DNA from 3 places in the Janibacter sp. CFPM2_SD2 genome. Region 2 is predicted to be linked to each of the others. Evidence: predicted binding sites of a transcription regulator. Region 2 holds the regulator's gene; each other region holds the start of a gene.

Region 1 (6,496 bases), on a different contig from region 2:
GGAGTCGGCGCCGCACCCTGCGAGGGCGAGGACGGCGAGGCCTGCAGCGGCGCGGGTCAGGTGACTGGCTCGGGTCGGCATGGGGTGCAGGCTACCTGCGGTGGCACGGGTGTGCTCAGGCGCTGACGGGTGCGCCGACCCGGGCGAGGTGGCGCTCCGCCATGCGGGCGGCGGGGTGGGCCAGCGCCGCCGCGAACACGCCGATGGTGGCGATGACGATCCAGCCGGGTGTGCCCCACTGGAGCGCGAGGAAGGTGTAGAGGGCAGGGAAGATGATCGGCTCGAGCTGGTAGCCCATGCCCCACACGCCCTGGTAGTCGCCGAGGCGGCGGTGGTCGGACAGCTCCGACGTCAGGCCCCAGTCGGCGGCCGACTGCCACAGCTCCGCGCCGGTGATGGTGACGTGGCCCGCCCAGATGAGCACGATCGAGACCCACCCGATCGTCTCGTGCGTGACGGCGATCAGGGCGCACGAGATGACGAAGGCCCAGCCTGACCACCGCACGGCCCGCAGCGAGCCGTCGACGGAGTCGGCCACCCGGGAGGCGCGGACCTGCAGGAGGACCGCCAGCACCGTGTTGGTGCCGAAGAGCCAGGCGAGGAGCACCGGGGGAGCGTCGGTGCGCTCGACGAGCCACAGTGGCACGACGACGTTGAGGAGCACCTGGTTGGAGGAGATCACGCCGTTGCACATCGCCAGCAGCACGAAGCCCGTGTTGCGCCAGGCCGCGGGTGCGGCACCGACGGTGTCGGCGACGGTCGTGGCCTCGACCGTGCGTCGGATCGCGGGCAGCAGGCCGGCGATCATGGCCGCGTTGAGGACGAGTAGGCCCGCCGTGATCAGGGGGACAACCCGCACTGCACCGATCCCCAGGCCGAGGGCAACTCCGCTCGCGCCGGCTCCGAGGGTGTAGCCGACGTTGCGGGCCGCGCGCATGTACGCCATGGCGCGCACCCTGGTCGCCCGGTCGAAGACCGCGATCCGGTAGACGTTGCGGGCATTGCGACCGGCTGTCTCGACAACGGCGAGCACCGAGAGCATGGCGACGAAGGCGATCACCCCGCCGATGAGGGGCCAGGCGAAGTAGAGGGCGGCCTCGGCAGTCGAGGCGAGCACCCACAGGGGCTTTGCGCCCACTCGATCTGTGAGTCGGCCCATCGGCAGCTGGAGAGCCAGCGCCACGAGTGCGGCCAAGGACATGCCGAGTCCGACCTGCGACCCAGAGAGTCCGACGACCTGGGTGAAGTAGACGGCGGTGCCCGTGATGAAGGTGCCGGTGGCGAAGGCGGACAGGACGCACTGCAGCGCCAGATCGCGCTCGAGGGCACTCGGGGGCAGGACGCGTGCGAGCCACGTGGTCATGGCACTCCCTTTTCTTGACATCAAGATATATGTCTTGACGTCAAGATACACCGAGGGGTGATTAGGTGGGGGCGACGACGAGCACGACCTGCTCACCACCGACGCGGGTGAGTACGACGGTCGCGCTCTCGCCGTCACCGGCGCCGCGCCCGATCTTCAGCTGCTTGCGCAGCTGGTCCTCGTCGAGGCGGATGCCCCGCTTCTTGACCGTCAGACCGGTGATGCCGCGCTCGCGCAGCCAGCCTCGCAACCCCTTGACGGAGAAGGGCATCGCCTCGAGCACCTCGTAGCGGCGGGCGTGGCCGAGGTCGAGCGCCTCGTCGCTGGTGACGTAGCCCAGCCCGGCCTCGAGCTCCATCCCGCTGACGGCGCCGGTGACCGTGCCGATGAGCCCGGCCCGGTTGACGGCTCGGTCGGCCTCGTAGAGCCAACGCCCCGTCTCGGCGAGCGAGGCGGCCGCGGCGGGATCTTCCTCGCAGGTGCGCTGGTCCACCTCGACCGGGGGCGCGCCCTTGCGCAGGACGCGGGCGCTGCGTCCGGCCTCCTTGACGAGCGGGCCCCACCAGACGGTGCACTCCAGGACGGTGCCCTGCCACGAGGTCCACTGGGCCTCGGTGCCGAGCGGCGGGATGTCGTGGGGGAGCGAAGGGGAGAGCTTGGCGCCCGTGGCCGGCACGTCGCGGGCCACCGACAGCACGAAGTCCCACGACGGCGAGATCTCGTCGAGCCGGAAGACCCGTCGCGTGCGCCCGCTCCGGTCGGTGACGCCGGGCGTGCGGCGCGCCGGGTCGAGCCAGACGCCGGTCCGCGAGTGCAGCGGGTCCAGCGGTGCCTCGAAGTCCTCGGCCACGCCGGTGCGGGCCCGGCTGTCGGGCCAGGGGCGCAGGTTGACGTCGGCGATGGCGGCAGAGAGCGGGTCGGCGTCGATCCCGTGGACGGTGACACCGAGGGCGCTCATCGCCATCGCGTCGGAGCCGATGCCGCAGCCGAGGTCGTGGACGGTTGCCAGGCTCGCGGTCGCGTAGCGCCCGGCGTGGGTGGCGGCGACCTCGAGGCGGCTGGCCTGCTCGAGCCCGTCGGGGGTGAAGAGCATGCCCTCGGCGAACTCGCCGAACTTCTCCTGCGCGCGAGCCTGCAGACGCTTCTGCGTCAGGAGCGCGGCGACGCGCTCGGTGGAGTGGCCCGCCGCCCGCAGCCGCGAGGCCAGACCGACCGCGTCCGCCTCGCGGTACTCGGGCAGGCCGTGCAGGGACGCGTGCCCCTCGGGGGAGGCCAGCCAGCGCACGGTCGTCGGGTCCACGTGCGCCATTGTCACGCATCGTGCTCGGCACGGCGGACCTATCCGACCGGGCGCTGGCACTCGGGTTGACCGAGTGCCAAACGGCGGCCTAGATTTGCTCTTGGCACTCACCACTGGCGAGTGCCAGATGCCACGGTTGGACGACCCCCGCGACGGCGCCCGGCCCGGCTTCGCCCCAGAACTCACACATTCGTCCCCACAGAAGGAGTCACCGTGTCGGTTTCCATCAAGCCGCTCGAGGACCGGATCGTCGTCAAGGGCATCGAGGCGCAGCAGACCACCGCCTCCGGCCTCGTCATCCCGGACACCGCCAAGGAGAAGCCGCAGGAGGGCGAGGTCGTCGCCGTCGGCCCCGGCCGCTTCAACGACGACGGTGACGAGCGCGTCCCGATGGACATCTCCGTCGGCGACCGCGTCATCTACTCCAAGTACGGCGGCACCGAGATCAAGCACGGCGGCGAGGAGTACCTCATCCTCTCCGCCCGCGACGTGCTCGCGATCCTCGCCTGAGCCTGCGCACGACTCACAGCTGACGCCCCGGGTGCGGCCCTCTCCCGGGCCCTCCGGGGCGTCGCCTTTCCCCCCTTCGTTAGAACCAAAGGACAGACATGGCCAAGGAACTGGAGTTCAACGACTCCGCCCGTGACGCCCTCCAGCGCGGCGTCGACCAGCTCGCCAACGCCGTCAAGGTGACGCTCGGCCCCAAGGGCCGCAACGTCGTCATCGACAAGCAGTGGGGCGCCCCGACGATCACCAACGACGGCGTGACCATCGCCCGCGAGATGAGCTCGAGGACCCCTACGAGAACCTCGGCGCCCAGCTCGCCAAGGAGGTCGCCACCAAGACCAACGACGTCGCCGGTGACGGCACGACGACCGCGACCGTCCTCGCCCAGGCCATGGTCAAGGAGGGCCTGCGCAATGTTGCCGCGGGCGCCGCCCCGTCCGGCCTCAAGCGCGGCATCGACAAGGCCGTCGAGGCCGTCTCGGCCCGCCTGCTCGAGACCGCCCGTGAGGTCGAGGGCAAGGACGAGATCGCCCAGGTCGCCTCGCTGTCCGCCCAGGACCAGGGCATCGGCGGGATCATCGCCGACGCCTTCGACAAGGTCGGCAAGGACGGCGTCATCACCGTCGAGGAGTCCTCGACCGCCGAGACCGCGCTCGACTTCACCGAGGGCATGCAGTTCGACAAGGGCTACATCAGCCCCTACTTCGTCACCGACCCGGAGCGCATGGAGGGTGTCCTCGAGGACGCCTACGTCCTGATCAACCAGGGCAAGATCTCCAACATCCAGGAGATCCTCCCGGTGCTGGAGAAGGTCGTGCAGTCCGGCAAGCCGCTGCTTGTCATCGCCGAGGACATCGACGGCGAGGCCCTCTCGACGCTCGTCGTCAACAAGCTCAAGGGCGTCTTCAACGTCGCGGCCGTCAAGGCTCCCGGCTTCGGCGACCGCCGCAAGGCGATGCTCCAGGACATGGCGATCCTCACGGGCGGTCAGGTCATCGCCGAGGAGGTCGGCCTCAAGCTCGACCAGGTCGGTCTCGAGGACCTCGGCCAGGCCCGTCGCATCGTCGTCACCAAGGACAACACGACGATCATCGACGGCCAGGGTGCCGCCGACGACGTGACCGGTCGGGTCAACCAGATCAAGTCCGAGATCGAGCGCACCGACTCCGACTGGGACCGCGAGAAGCTCCAGGAGCGCCTCGCCAAGCTCGCCGGTGGCGTCTGCGTCATCCAGGTCGGTGCCCACACCGAGGTCGAGCTCAAGGAGAAGAAGCACCGCATCGAGGACGCGATCTCCGCGACCCGTGCGGCCATCGAGGAGGGCATCGTCGCCGGCGGTGGCTCCGCCCTGGCGCACGCGGTCTCCGCGCTCGACGCCGTGCAGCTCGAGGGTGACGAGCAGGTCGGCGCCAACATCGTGCGCACCGCCGGTGTCGAGCCGCTGCGCTGGATCGCCGAGAACGCCGGCCTCGAGGGCTACGTCGCCGTCGCCAAGGTGCAGGAGCTGACCCCGGGTCAGGGCCTCAACGCCGCGACGGGCGAGTACGGCGACCTCATCGGCCAGGGCGTCATCGACCCGGTCAAGGTCACCCGCTCCGCGCTCGTCAACGCCGCCTCGATCGCGTCGATGGTCCTGACCACCGACACGCTCGTCGTGGACAAGAAGGAGGACGAGGACGAGGGCCACGGCCACTCGCACTGACGTCCTGACCTGAGCGAAGGGGGGCGGCGCACCAACCGGTGCGCCGCCCCCCTTCGTCATGCGCCGGTGGTTGAGGTGCGACGCGCCACGGGCGCTCGGCGGATCCGCGATCGGGAGTGACCTCCCTTCGTCCGGACATGGGTGGAGGTGGTGGCGACCGGCTATCCGGTCCCCACCACCTCCACTCGCGAAGGGGGGATCAGGCCGTGACGATGACCCGGACCTCGACGGTCTCCGGCAGGTCGCGCAGGCGCTGCTCGGTGTCGGCGGGCAGGTTGCTCGCGAGGTCGGTGACGGCGTAGCCGTACTCGCCCTTGGTGCTCAGCTGCTGGCTGTCGATGTTGACGTCGCCCTCGGACAGGATCGTGTTGACCCGGGCGAGGACGCCGGGGACGTTCTTGTGCAGGTGGAGGATGCGGGTGCTGCCGGCGGCGACCGGAGCGGCGACGGCGGGGACGTTGACCGACATCGAGGTCGCACCGGTGTCGGCCCAGTCGCGCAGCTTGCCGGCGACGTAGCGACCGATGTCGTACTGCGCCTCCTCGGTGGAGCCGCCGACGTGCGGGGTGAGGATGACGTTGGGGATGCCCTGCAGGCAGTTCTCGAAGGGGTCGCCCGCCTTCTTGGGCTCGCTCGGGAAGACGTCGACGGCCGCGCCGGCGATGTGCCCGGAGACGAGGTTGTCGCGCAGGGCCTCGAGGTCGACGACGAAGCCGCGGGAGAGGTTGAGGAAGAGGCTGCGCGGGCGCATCTTCGCGAACTGCTCGGCGCCGAAGGTGCCGGCATTGCCCGCGCGACCATCGACGTGGAGCGTGATCGTCTCGCAGGTCTCGAGCAGCTCGTCGAGGCTGTCGCACTTCTTGGCGTTGCCGAGCGGCAGCTTGTCCTCGAGGTCGTAGAAGGAGACGTGCATGCCGAAGGCCTCGGCGACGACGGACAGCTGGGCGCCGATGTTGCCGTAGCCGACGATGCCGAGGGTGCGGCCGCGGACCTCGTGGGCTCCCTTCGCCGACTTGTCCCAGACGCCGGCGTGGAGCGCGGCATTCTTGTCCGTCAGGTGGCGGGCGAGCGAGATGATCTCGCCGAGGGCCAGCTCGACGACGCTGCGCGTGTTGGAGAAGGGGGCGTTGAAGACGACCGTGCCGGCCTGTGCGGCCGCGTCGAGGTCGATCTGGTTGGTGCCGATGCAGAAGGCGCCGACGGCCTTGAGCTCCGGGCGGGCCGCGATGACGGCCTGGGTGACCTTGGTCTTCGAGCGGATGCCGAGCAGGTCAACCCCTCGAGGGCGGAGATCAGCTCGGCCTCGTCGAGGGCCCCGGAGCGGGTCTCGACCTCGAAGCCGGCGTCGACGAGCGCGTCGCGGGCGACGTCATGGATGTTTTCGAGCAGCAGCACCTTCACGCGTGCAGGGTATGCCCGGGCCCGGTGCGGCCGGGCAGGCGCCCGCGATGCGAACCACAGGGCGGAACGAAGACCCCACGGGGACAGGGCCGCTGGCTAGGGTGTGGGCCATGCGTCTCCTCGGTGTCCTTGGCGGAATGGGTTGGTCGGCGACGGCGGAGTACTACCGCCGTCTCAACGAAGGGATCGACGCGCGCCTGGGCGGCTTGCACAGCGCCCGCGT
Region 2 (6,496 bases):
CCACGACTCGCACCGCCATCGTCACCGGGGCCGCGCGCGGCATCGGCCGCGCCATCGCCCTCCGTCTCGCCACCGACGGTCACCACGTGGCCGTCCTCGACCTCGACGAGTCGGCCTGCCAGGTCGTCGTCGACGAGATCACCGAAGGGGGCGGCACCGCCCTGGCCGTGGGCGTGGACGTCTCCGACGCCGAGCAGGTCGAGGCGGGCGTCGCCCGCGTCGCCGAGGAGCTCGGCGCCCCCACGCTGCTCGTCAACAACGCAGGCATCATCCGCGACAACATGCTCTTCAAGATGTCCGTCGACGACTGGGACTCGGTCATGGCGGTCCACCTGCGCGGTGCCTTCCTCATGACCAAGGCCGCCCAGGCCCACATGACCGCGGAGAAGTACGGCCGCATCGTCAACCTCAGCTCGACCTCCGCCCTCGGCAACCGCGGCCAGACGAACTACTCCGCCGCCAAGGCCGGCATGCAGGGCTTCACCAAGACCCTGGCCATCGAGCTCGGCAAGTTCGGCGTGACGGCCAACGCGATCGCCCCCGGCTTCATCCAGACGGACATGACGGCCGCGACCGCCGAGCGCATCGGCGTGCCCTTCGAGGACTTCCTCGCCCACGCGGCGAAGGAGACCCCCGTCGGCCGCGTCGGCCAGCCCGAGGACATCGCCGCCACCGCCTCCTTCCTCCTGTCCGAGGAGGCCGGCTTCGTCTCCGGCCAGGTCATCTACGTCGCCGGCGGTCCGAGGGACTGATCCTTCGGGCGAAGGCTCCGGCGGGAGACGGGTCCGGTGGGCGAAGGGGGATGTCGGCGCCCGCCGAAGTCCTTCGTCTTCCTGGGACGCACGTTGTCGTGCCTGACTTCGGCTTGATGTGCGCCGACATCCCCCTTCGCTCGCCGTCCTGAGCCGAGTCACCTTGGCCGGGAAGCTCGTCCGTGGCCGGGAAGTCTGCTGGTGACCGCGCAATAGCCCGGCCACCAGCAGGTTTCCCGGCCGGACTCGGACTTCCCGGCCAGGCCGGCATCGAGGCGTGCTGGCGCTCGCTCCTCAGCCCTCGGGGGCGGTGACGAAGTCGATGAGCTCCTCGACGCGGCCGAGGAGGGCGGGCTCGAGGTCGGCGTAGGAGCGGACCGTGCCGAGGATCTGCTTCCAGGCGCGGGCGATGTCGGCCTGGGAGTCATGGGGCCAGCCGAGGTGCGCGCAGATGCCGCGCTTCCACTCCATGGAGCGCGGGATCGTCGGCCACGCGTCCATGCCGAGGCGCTGGGGGCGCACCGACTGCCACACGTCGACGTAGGGGTGACCGAGGACCAGCACGTGCTCGGGCGCGACCTTGTTGGCCTCGGCGACGATCCTGGACTCCTTGCTGCCGGGCACGAGGTGGTCGACGAGCACGCCCATCCGGCGGCCCCTGCCCGGTGCGAAGTCGCGGATGGCCGCGGCGAGGTCGTCGACGCCGTCGAGCATCTCGACGACGACGCCCTCGACCCGCAGGTCATGGCCCCAGACCTTCTCGACCAGCTCGGCGTCGTGGCGGCCCTCGACGAAGATCCGCGACCCGATGGCGACTCTGGCCTTGGCGTCGTGGACGGCGACGGAGCCGCTCGCGGTGCGGGAGGCCTGTTGCTCGGCCGCGGCGAGGGCGGCGCGCTGGGCCCCCTTCGGTGCGGTGAGCGAGACCGGGGCGCCGTCGACGAGGAAGCCACCGCCGAGCGGGAAGGCCCGCACCCTGCCGCGCGGTCCTCGAGGTGGACGACGTGCACGCCGCCCGCCTTCTCCACCGCGACGACGGCGCCGACCCACCCGGTCTCGACGTCCTCGACGACCGTTCCGCGGGTGGCCTCGAGGGCACGGGAGGTGGGCCGCGCCAGCCTGCCCTTCGACTTCCAGTCGCCGGAGAGCACGTCCTTGCCGTATCGATCGCTCACGAGGGGTGACCGTAGGCGCACACCGGGGGAGTGGTCGGCGCGGCACGCCGGGGTCGTTGGAATGCCTCCGACGGTCGTAGACTTGGCACTCAGGTGGACCGAGTGCCAGCGGTCCCGGAGTGGGTGACGAAGGAGGACGTCATGAGCCAGGAGCGGCGGATGGCCGTGCTCAGCGCCATCGTGGAGGACTACGTGCAGACCTCGGAGCCGGTCGGCTCCAAGGCGCTGCTCGACCGCCACCAGCTCAACGTCTCGGCGGCGACCGTGCGCAACGACATGGCCGCCCTCGAGGACGAGGGACTGATCATCGCGCCGCACACGTCGGCCGGGCGCATCCCCACCGACGCCGGCTACCGGCTCTTCGTCGACCGGCTCCAGGCGATCCGCCCGATGTCGCGCGGCGAGCGGGCGGCGATCACCGACTACCTCGAGGGCGCCGACGAGCTCGACGTCGTCCTCGAGCGCACCGTGCGGCTGCTGTCGACCCTGACCCGCCAGGTCGCGGTCGTGCAGTACCCCTCGCTCACCCGCAGCACGGTCAAGCACATCGAGCTCGTCCCGATGAGCGAGACCCGGCTCATGGTCGTCGTCATCATGGGCACCGGCCGCGTCGAGCAGCGCATCGTGCCGACGAGCGTCGACTACCTGAGCAGCCAGGGCGCCGAGGCCCTCGCACGTGCGCGCGGCCGGATCAACGCCGCGACCCGCGACCTGCGGCTCGCCGACGCGATCACCGCGCTGCGCACCCTGGCCGTCGAGGACGACGAGACCGAGGACGCCCTGACGGCCGGGGTCATCGCGGCCGTCGAGGACGCCCTCGCGCAGGAGCGCGCGACCAAGGTGACGCTCGCCGGCACCGCCAACCTCGCGCGCAGCTCGAGCGACTTCCCGATGACCCTCGAGCCGGTGCTCGACGCGCTCGAGCAGCACGTCGTCCTGCTCAAGCTGCTGAGCGTCGAGGCCGGTCAGACCGCGGCCGGCGTCTCGGTGCGCATCGGCTCCGAAAATCCCGTGTCCGGGCTGCAGGGCACCTCGCTCGTCACCTCCGGCTACGGCTCCGGCGACGAGCAGGTCGGCGCCGTCGGTGTGCTCGGCCCCACCCGCATGGACTACCCGGCGGCCATGGCGCAGGTGCGCGCCGTCGCCACCTATCTCTCGCGGATCGTGGACGCCTGACGGGCGACCGCACCGCGCACGACCACCCGACCCCCACCACCCACCGAGGACGTCACGCGTGAACGACTACTACGAGGACCTGGGCGTCAGCCGCGAGGCGACGCCCGAGGAGATCAAGCGGGCCTACCGCAAGCTGGCCCGCACCCTGCACCCCGACGTCAACCCCGGCCCGGAGGCCGAGGAGCAGTTCAAGCGGGTCTCGCAGGCCTACGACGTCCTCTCCGACGAGACGAAGCGCCGCCAGTACGACATGGGCGGTGACCCCTACGGCGGCCAGCACGACGGCTTCGGCGCCGGCTTCACCTTCAGCGACATCATGGAGCAGTTCTTCGGGCAGGCGGCCGGCGGCGCCGGGCGCGGTCCGCGCTCCCGCTCGGCGCGCGGCCAGGACGGACTCGTCGGCCTCGAGATCGACCTCGCGACCGCGGTCTTCGGCGGCCAGGAGGAGCTGACGATCGACACGGCCGTCGTCTGCGGCTCGTGCAGCGGCGACGGCGCTCAGCCGGGCACCGGCCGACGCACCTGCGACACCTGTGGCGGTCGCGGCGAGGTCCAGCAGGTCCAGCGCTCCTTCCTCGGCCAGGTCATGACCAGCCGTCCGTGCCCCACCTGCCAGGGCTTCGGCGAGGTCATCCCCAACCCCTGCCACGAGTGCTCCGGCCAGGGCCGGGTGCGCAGCCGTCGCTCGATGAAGGTGCGCATCCCCGCCGGCGTCGACGACGGCACCCGCATCCACCTCGAGGGCGAAGGGGAGGTCGGTCCCGGTGGCGGGCCGGCCGGCGACCTCTACGTCGAGCTGCGCGTGCGTCAGCACGAGACCTTCACCCGCCGTGGCGACGACCTGCACGCCTCGGTCGCCGTGCCGATGACCGCAGCCGCCCTCGGCGTGACGATGAGCTTCGCCACCCTCGACGGCGAGCAGGAGATCACCATCAAGCGCGGCACCCAGCCGGGCGACACGATCGTCCTGCCCGGCCTCGGTGTGACGCACCTGCGGCGCGAGGGTCGCGGCGACCTCGTCATCCACGTCGACGTGCGCACGCCGACCCGCCTCGACGACGAGCAGGAGCGCCTGCTGCGTGAGCTCGCGGCGGCCCGTGACGAGGAGCAGCCCGACGGCGAGCTCGACGACGTCGACTCCGGCTTCGTCGGACGCCTGCGCCACGCCTTCAAGGGTCGCTGACCCCGGTGACCGCACCGCTCTTCGTCGTCGACCCCGGCGCCCTCGACGGCCTCGCCCCTGACGCGCTCGTCGAGCTCACCGGCCCCGAGGCCCACCACGCGGCGACCGTCGTCCGTCTCGGCGTGGGCGAGGAGGTGCTCGTCGCCGACCGGCACGGGGCGCGGGTGCTCACCGAGGTGACCGAGGTCGGTCGCGACCTCGTGCGCCTGCGGGTGCTGGGGCGGGCCGACGAGCCGGAGCCCTCCCTTCGCCTCGTGCTCGTGCAGGCCCTGGCCAAGGACGGCCGCGACGAGGACGCCGTCGAGGCGGCCACCGAGCTCGGCGTCGACGCCGTCGTGCCGTGGCAGGCCGACCGGTCGATCGTGCGGTGGAAGGGGCCCAAGGTCGACAAGGGCCGACGCAAGTGGACCCATGTCGTCGAGCGCGCCGCCAAGCAGTCGCGCCGCGGCCGCTGGCCGCACGTCGAGGAGCTCGTCGGCAGCGCGGGGCTCGTCGAGCGCTTCGCCGGAGCCACCCCCTTCGTCCTGCACGAGGACGCCACCCTTCCGCTGGCGACGGCGGACCTGCCGGGCGAAGGGGAGGTCCTCCTCGTCGTCGGGCCCGAGGGCGGGATCTCGCCGCAGGAGCTCGAGCGCTTTCGTCGCCGCCGGCGCCCAGCCGGTGCGGCTGGGCAGCGAGGTCCTGCGGGCCTCCACCGCAGGCCCGGCAGCCATCGCCGTGCTCAGCGCGATGGGCCGCTGGCGATGATCGCCCCGGCGCCGAGCCCGTAGAATCAGCACCACGATGCCCTCATCAGACCAGCCCGACCTGCGCGCCCTCGACGCGATCACCGACGACCCCCGCGCGGTGCCCCCGGCACCGCCCCACGGGTCCAGCAGACCATCGTCCTGCCCGACAACGTCCAGATGGTCAGCCTCCTCGGCCCGACCGACGAGCTCCTGCGGACGATGGAGCGAGCCTTCCCTCGCACTGAGATCCTCGTGCGCGGCAACGAGTTCCGCCTCCAGGGCCCGAGCGGTGACCTCGAGGTCATCGACCGCCTGCTCGACGAGCTCATCGAGATCCTCGAGGCCGGGCAGCCGCTCAACAAGGACGCCGTCAGCGCTCGATCACCATGCTGCGCGGCCAGACCCGCGAGCGGCCGGCCGACGTGCTGACGACCAACATCGTCTCCAACCGCGGCCGCACGATCCGACCCAAGACGCTGGGGCAGAAGCACTACGTCGACGCGATCGGCGACAACACCGTCGTCTTCGGCATCGGCCCCGCCGGCACCGGCAAGACCTATCTCGCCATGGCCAAGGCCGTGGCGGCCCTGCAGGCCAAGCAGGTCAACCGGATCATCCTCACCCGGCCGGCGGTCGAGGCGGGGGAGAAGCTCGGCTTCCTGCCCGGCACGCTCAACGACAAGATCGACCCCTACCTGCGCCCGCTCTACGACGCGCTGCACGACATGATCGACCCCGAGACGATCCCGCGGCTCATGGCGGCGGGGACCATCGAGGTGGCGCCGCTGGCCTTCATGCGCGGTCGCACGCTCAACGACTCCTTCATCATCCTCGACGAGGCGCAGAACACCTCGCCCGAGCAGATGAAGATGTTCCTCACCCGCCTCGGCTTCGGCTCCAAGATGGTCGTCACGGGGGACACCAGCCAGGTCGACCTGCCCGGCGGCACCCAGTCCGGGCTCAAGGTGGTCCAGCGCATCCTCACCGACATCGAGGGCGTGCACTTCGCGCACCTCGACGCCGCCGACGTCGTGCGACACCGCCTCGTCGGCGAGATCGTCGGTGCCTACGACCGCTACGACGCCACGAAGGGGGAGCGCGCATGAGCATCGACGTGCTCAACGAGACCGACCACGTCGTCGACGAGACCGAGTTCGTCGACATCAGCCGCTACGTGCTCGAGCAGATGCGGTGCACCCGCAGGCCGAGCTGTGCATCCGCTTCGTCGACGAGGCGACGATGACCGTCCTGCACGAGCAGTGGATGGACCTCGCCGGCCCCACCGACGTCATGAGCTTCCCCATGGACGAGCTCCGGCCCGGGCGCGAGGGCGAGGCGCCGGTCGAGGGCGTCCTCGGTGACATCGTGCTGTGCCCCTCCGTCGCCGAGAAGCAGGCGCTGACGGCCGGTCACGCGGCGATCGAGGAGATGCTCCTGCTCACGACCCACGGCATCCTCCACCTGCTCGGCTACGACCACGCC
Region 3 (6,496 bases), on a different contig from region 2:
CGAGGACTTCTTCACCGAGGGCCAGATGTTCGACGGATCCTCGATCCGCGGCTTCCAGGCCATCCACGAGTCCGACATGAAGCTCGTCCCGGACATCAAGACCGCCTACCTGGACCCCTTCCGCGAGGAGAAGACGCTCATCGTCAACTTCTCGATCGTCGACCCCTTCACCGGTGAGCAGTACAGCCGCGACCCGCGCAACGTCGCGGCGAAGGCCGAGGCCTACCTCAAGTCGACCGGCATCGCCGACACCGCCTACTTCGGCGCCGAGGCCGAGTTCTACGTCTTCGACGACGTGCGCTTCGACACCCAGCCGCAGGGCTCCTACTACTTCGTCGACTCGATCGAGGCCAAGTGGAACTCCGGTCGCAAGGAGGAGGGCGGCAACCAGGGCTACAAGACGGCCATGAAGGGCGGCTACTTCCCCGTGCCGCCGGTGGACCACTTCGCCGACCTGCGCGACAAGATCTGCCTGAACATGAAGACCGTCGGCCTCGAGGTCGAGCGCGCCCACCACGAGGTCGGCTCCGCGGGTCAGCAGGAGATCAACTACAAGTTCAACACCCTGCTCCAGTCCGGCGACGACATCATGAAGTTCAAGTACGTCGTCAAGAACACGGCCTGGCAGGAGGGCCGCACGGCCACCTTCATGCCGAAGCCGATCTTCGGCGACAACGGCTCGGGCATGCACACCCACCAGTCCCTGTGGAAGGACGGCGAGCCGCTCTTCTACGACGAGCAGGGCTACGGCGGCCTGTCCGACATCGCCCGCTGGTACATCGGTGGTCTGCTCAAGCACGCCCCCGCGCTGCTCGCCTTCACCAACCCGACGGCCAACAGCTACCACCGCCTGGTCCCGGGCTTCGAGGCCCCGATCAACCTCGTCTACTCGGCCCGCAACCGCTCGGCCTGCATCCGCATCCCGATCGCGGGCAATTCCCCCAAGGCCAAGCGCGTCGAGTTCCGCATCCCGGACCCGTCGAGCAACCCCTACCTGTGCTTCGCGGCGCAGCTGATGGCCGGCCTCGACGGCATCAAGAACCGCATCGAGCCCCCGGAGCCGGTCGACAAGGACCTGTACGAGCTGCCCCCGGAGGAGCACGAGGCCATCGAGCAGGTCCCGACCTCGCTCCCCGAGGTGCTCAAGGCCCTCGAGGCCGACCACGAGTTCCTGCTCGAGGGCGACGTCTTCACCCAGGACCTCATCGACACCTGGATCCAGTGGAAGTACGAGAACGAGGTGCTCCCGCTGCAGGTCCGCCCGCACCCGCACGAGTTCGAGATGTACTTCGACATCTGAGCCGTCTCTGACGAAGGGCGGGACCCGGTCACGGGTCCCGCCCTTCGTCATGGGTCGCGCTGCGCGACAGCACTCGCACCGGCACCATCGACGTACTAGCCTTCTGGTCGTGACCTCCGCCTCGGCAGACGAACTCGTCGACGAGATCGCCCGTGCCGCCTGCACCGTCGACGCCCGGATCGCGGTGGCCGAGTCCCTGACGAGCGGGAACATCGCCGCGCGTCTGGGGCGGGGGCAGGATGCCAGTCAATGGTTTGCCGGCGCCGTCGTCGCGTACAGCGTCGACGTCAAGACCACCGTCCTGGGCATGACGCGTGGACTCGATCCCGTGTCGGGCGCCGCCGCCCAAGAACTCGCGCGCGGGGTGCGTGAGCTGACGGACGCCACCATCGCCGTCTCCGCCACGGGTGTCGGGGGCCCGCAGGACCAGGACGGCCACCCTGCGGGGACGGTGTACCTGGGGTGGTCGACCGCGTTCGAGGAGGGCAGCCGACTGCTGGAGTGCTCCGACGACCCGGCGAAGGCCCTCGAGGACACCGTCGAGTCCGCGCTGCAGGAGATCCACCGACTCCTGACGTGACCTTCGCCCTGCCCGACACGCGAAGAGCCCTGCACGGGTGCAGGGCTCTTCGCGTGGATCGCGGGGCGACTAGGTGGAACTCTCGCGATCACGGGTGCTGGACGACTCCTCGCCCCGGTCGGAGGACGCCTCCACTTCGAGCGGCTGGGAGGACGGTGTCCCGACCGAGATCTTTCGCGGCAGCGATCGCTTGTTCACCGGCAGGACGACGGTCAGGACCCCGTTGTCGTAGGTGGCCGACACCTGATCGGGATCGATGTCATCCCCGAAGGTGATCTGCCGCCGGTAACTGCCGGAGAAGCGTTCACTGGTCAACCACTGCACCTCTTGCTCGTGCAGGGACGAGCGGTGAGCGGTCAGGGTCAGGACGCCGCGACCCATGTTGACGTCGATGCTCCCGGGGTCCATGCCCGGAAGGTCCGCGTGGACGAAGTAGCGATCCTCCATGCGGTAGACGTCGACCGGCATGAACTGGGGCGAACGTGATGTCGAGCGAGTCCCCAGGAGGCCCTGCGCGAGGGCGTCCAACTCGGTGAGTGCATCAGAGCGCATCATCAGAAATCAACCTCCAACGATGAGGCCACCCACCGCCCCGCGGGGGTGGCTGTACCTGAACTGACCTCACCAAAATTAGCACTCTCTACCCGAGAGTGCCAACCCTTTGGAGACGGAAATTTGGCGTGATGGACGGGCCAGCACCTCGACCAGCTGCGCGACGCTGGGAGAGCCGTCCGGGCTCAGTGGCGTGCGGTAGTTCCGGTAGGCGAGCCCGACCGGTGCGTCCGGTGCAGCGAAGGGGTCGTGGCCGTCCAGCAGCACGGACCGTGACCCGTGAAACCCCATTCCTGCGCCTCTTCCGGGGTCCTGACCCGCACCGCCTCCACGTCGCGGACCGGCCGACGGCGGCCAAGGCCCGGCTCAGGTGCTCACCGGCCACCTGCTGATGGGGCAGCCGTCGACGACGAGGAGCTGGATGGGCATGAGTCCATCCTCCCCGTACGTCGACTCGAACGCGAGGCCCTTCACACAGCGCCGATCGCAGCTGGTCGACCCCTGCGCCATGACTGACGCGCGGTCTCGCAGCCTCAGGTGCGCACCGGCTCCGCCGTGGCCACGTCGTCGACGACGTCGATGAGGACCTGGAGGTTGGCGATGAGGGCGCCGTACAACGGCCACAGCAAACCGGACAGATCCTCGGTCGACAGGTCCTCGGACAGGCGACGCAGATCCTCACGCACCTCGGCCACGTCCGCGTCAGGGTCGGCGATGCGCCGACCCAGGTTCTCGAGGAGGTCGATGTAGCGATCGCGGAAGCGCGGATCCCATTCCTGCGACGCACGGCTGGACTCGCGTACGTGCCGTGCGATGCTGCGCACCAGGCTGACGCCCTCCTCGAGCCGCACCAGGATCTGCGGGTAGGTCTCCAGGTGCTGACCCGGATGGAGCCTGTGCCGCGGGTTCCAGGACCGTCCCTCCTGCGCGGTGCGCACGAGCGACCACGCCTCCGTCAGATCGGTGTCGATGGATCTCGTCGTCTCGATCCAGTCGGCCTCCTCCTGCTCCTTGCGCGGCTCGCGCAGCTGCTGGGCCATGTCCACCAGCAGAGCCCCCAGCCTGCGGTCCACGTCGTCGATCTGTCGCTGGGCGCTGCTGTCGTACAGCGGCGGCAGCACCAGGAGGTTGACGAGCAGCGCCACGACCACGCCGATGGCTGTGCTCAGCAGGCGGTCGGGCAGCAGGTCAATGGCCCGAGAGTCCGGGATGTTGTACCCGGTCGCGAGGACGAACAGCACGGTTGTCGCCACGGTGATGCCCTCGTCGCGCAGGACCCGCAGACGGGAGAGGGCGAGGCCCATGAGCAGCGCCAGACCGAACGACCAGGCTGTGACCTCGAAGAGCTCGACGACCACGAGCGCCAGGAGGATGCCCAGCCCGACGTGATCACCGTCTGCAGGCCGCGCCACATCGTCCGGTAGACCGTGGCATGGACGGTCAGCAATGCCACCCACGGCGCCAGGTAGGCCTGCTTCAGCTCCCACACCAGCTCGGCCAGGACCCAGGCGCCGACGGCGGCCACGGTGGCCTTGAGCAGCTGCAGGAAGTCGGTCTGGGTCACCGGGGACGAGAGCCACGATCTCGCCCGTGACGTCCACCTCGGTGCGTTCAGTGCGTCCACCCGGCCAGTAGACCCCACCGTGAGCACCGCGCCAAACGTCGTCACGGACCCGTCAGCGTCTCAGGGGCGTGCGGTCGCGCGTGGCCGGCAGGGTCACCCACGGACGCGGTCAGGCGTCGCCCACTCAGGCTCTCGCGACGCGCGCTCAGCCTCATGCGGTCCGGCCGGCGCGCCCCTCCACGAGCAGACGCAGACGGCGCAGAGTCTCGGAATTGCGCCACATCAGGGCCGGCTGACGCACCAGCCCCGGCACGAGCACCCCCGGCCCGGAGACGACGTCCTCGTGGATGGCCACCTCGGTCTGTTCACCCGATGGTGTCAGGGTGAGCCGGACCTCGGCCTTCCCCACCGGCCAGGCGCGCGCGCACAGGGTGAGGGATCGGTCGGGGTCCGATGCGAGCACCCGGGTGTGGTCGTCGACCAACCCGGGCCAGACGCCGACCGAATGGTGGATGCGGCTGCCGGCAGCGGGCCAGTCCGCATCGACATCGCGCATCCTCGAGGCACCGACGACCCACAGGGGGTAGAGCCAGCCGTCGCTCAGCACCGACCAGACGTCCGCGGTCGAGGCGTCGATGAGGGTGGTGTTCTCGCTCATGCAGAAATCCTCCGGTTCAGGGATGTTTCAGGAATGGTCGTCGTCGCGCAGGGCGAGGGCTCGGGTGGCGGGTCCCTCGAGGACCTCCCCGGTCGGCGCGAAGCGCGAGCCGTGGAGGGGGCAGTCGTAGCTCTGGTCGGCATCGTTCCACTCGAGCACCCCACCGAGGTGGGTGCAGATCGCCGTGACGGTGCACGTGCGCCCGTCGATGGTCGACCGGCAGCAGCCCCTCGCGGCCGACGGCGCCTTCACCTTCCGGCACGTGCTTGGGCAACGGCTTCAGGGCCGCGCGTCCCAGTTCCAGGGAACCGGCTGCGGCGACGCCCGCGTTGATTCGGGCCATTCCCACAGCCGCGGGGAGGCGCCCGCGCCCGCGGTGCAGACGCTGCGCCCACGCCACCGGGTCGCCGAGGATCTGCCCGGACACGGCCAACGCGGCAGCGGCCCCGTTCGTCATCCCCCACTTCGCGAACCCGGTGGCCACGTGGACCCGGCAACGCCCCAGCGGCAGGAGTCCCACGCGCGGCAGCGCGTCGGGCGAGGTGTAGTCCTGCGCCGACCAGTGGTGGGTCTCCACCGCCTGCGGGAAGTGCTCCGCCGTCCACTCCCGCAAGCGGTCCAGGTGGCCCTGCTCGTGCCGGGCCCGGCCCACGGTGTGACCCTCTCCGCCGACCAGGAGGCGACGGGCGGCCCCGTCGCCGGGTGCATCGCGCACGGATCGGCTGCTGCCGTGGGCGCTGAGCAGCATCAGGTCCGGAGGGTCCGGGTGGTCGAAGGCCAGGGCGTAGGAGCGCTGCGGCTCGAGCCGGGCGAAGTGGAGCGCGCGGTCCACGGTGGGCGCGCCGGTGGCCAGGACGATGGTGTCGCTCGACAGCCGACCGCCGTCCCAGCGCACCGTGGGCCGGCCGATCACCGAGACGTGCTGGACGCGGGCACCGGTGACCACCCGGCCATCGGCGGCACGCAGATCCGCGACGAGACCGTGCAGCAACTCCATCGGGTCGAGCTGTGCCTGGTCGGCCAGCACCACGCCCCCGGCGTGCGGGAAGGGAACGGGCAGGTCGTCGCTCCAGCGCGTGGCCAGCCCCACCGCCGTCGCGGCCTCGTGCTCGCGCAGGGCCGCGCGGCGACCTCGATCGGTGTCGGGGGCATAGGTCACCGCGTCGCGTCGCTGGACCGCGATCCCCTGCGCCTGGCAGTACTCCAGCACCCAGTCCTGGCCGGCTCGGTTGGCCTCGAGGTAGGCGGAGGCGACGTCGACGGGGTGGCGACGCAGCAGGGTGCTGTACTTCGTCCCCTGCAGCAGGGAGACCTTTGCCGTCGTGTTGCCGGTGGCGACGGAGCCGAGATCGCGCGCCTCGAGGACGACGACATCGCGCCCAGCGCGGGCCAGCAGCAGGGACGTGGTCAGCCCGGTGATACCGGCGCCGACGACGACGTCGTCACACCGCTCGGAGGTGAGGACATCCGAGGGGATCGGCGCTCGTCCGTCACGCCACAGGGACGTCATGACCTAACCCGCGCGTCACCGCAGGACGTGTCATCGGCGCCCTGGCGGATCACCGCACTGGACCGTTGGGCAGGTGACGCGGGAGTGCTGGGGTGCATGAGTTCTCTCCTGGGAGGTGGTGGTCGCTCCGGTGGCGCGTGGACGTGCCCACCACCGAAGAGATGGGCGACGCGAGCCGCGCTTCGCACGTACCGCTACCCCACATCACCGGTCACGAATCCGCCCCGGTGCTCGCCGGAGGATCATCCTCGCCATGGGTCTGGCCGCGCCGGTGAGGTCCGGGGCGGGACAGCCGCGCACCCTCGTGCTTGCAGACCTGGTGATCAGAAGGT

The links. The regulator HrcA, encoded in region 2, represses chaperone genes, less so after heat shock. The targets are predictions, from matches to a motif close to TTNGCACTCGNNNNNNNCGAGTGCNAA.
Region 1: a site for HrcA is predicted at 2,717-2,743, ahead of groES (co-chaperone GroES). Genes of this name have one in related genera too.
Region 3: a site for HrcA is predicted at 2,511-2,537, ahead of AC2W7J_RS01960 (Hsp20/alpha crystallin family protein). Genes of this name have one in related genera too.

Annotation. Positions count from the first base shown of each region.
Region 1 is NZ_JBNFOF010000071.1:4,463-10,958, reverse strand. Features, by position in the region: gene AC2W7J_RS08650 (hypothetical protein) at 1-64, shown strand, start outside; gene AC2W7J_RS08645 (MFS transporter) at 116-1,363, opposite strand; gene AC2W7J_RS08640 (THUMP-like domain-containing protein) at 1,425-2,672, opposite strand; gene groES (co-chaperone GroES) at 2,877-3,173, shown strand; partial or broken gene groL (chaperonin GroEL) at 3,353-4,872, shown strand; partial or broken gene serA (phosphoglycerate dehydrogenase) at 5,072-6,273, opposite strand; gene AC2W7J_RS08620 (aspartate/glutamate racemase family protein) at 6,384-6,496, shown strand, end outside.
Region 2 is NZ_JBNFOF010000013.1:23,475-29,970, reverse strand. Features, by position in the region: gene fabG (3-oxoacyl-ACP reductase FabG) at 1-752, shown strand, start outside; partial or broken gene AC2W7J_RS02520 (DUF3097 domain-containing protein) at 1,047-1,927, opposite strand; gene hrcA (heat-inducible transcriptional repressor HrcA) at 2,069-3,103, shown strand; gene dnaJ (molecular chaperone DnaJ) at 3,162-4,286, shown strand; partial or broken gene AC2W7J_RS02505 (16S rRNA (uracil(1498)-N(3))-methyltransferase) at 4,292-5,033, shown strand; partial or broken gene AC2W7J_RS02500 (PhoH family protein) at 5,168-6,120, shown strand; partial or broken gene ybeY (rRNA maturation RNase YbeY) at 6,117-6,496, shown strand, end outside.
Region 3 is NZ_JBNFOF010000010.1:18,008-24,503, reverse strand. Features, by position in the region: gene glnA (type I glutamate--ammonia ligase) at 1-1,300, shown strand, start outside; gene AC2W7J_RS01965 (CinA family protein) at 1,410-1,880, shown strand; gene AC2W7J_RS01960 (Hsp20/alpha crystallin family protein) at 1,950-2,348, opposite strand; gene AC2W7J_RS01955 (aromatic acid exporter family protein) at 2,966-3,844, opposite strand; gene AC2W7J_RS01950 (SRPBCC family protein) at 4,208-4,654, opposite strand; gene AC2W7J_RS01945 (NAD(P)/FAD-dependent oxidoreductase) at 4,671-6,164, opposite strand; gene AC2W7J_RS01940 (TetR/AcrR family transcriptional regulator C-terminal domain-containing protein) at 6,488-6,496, opposite strand, start outside.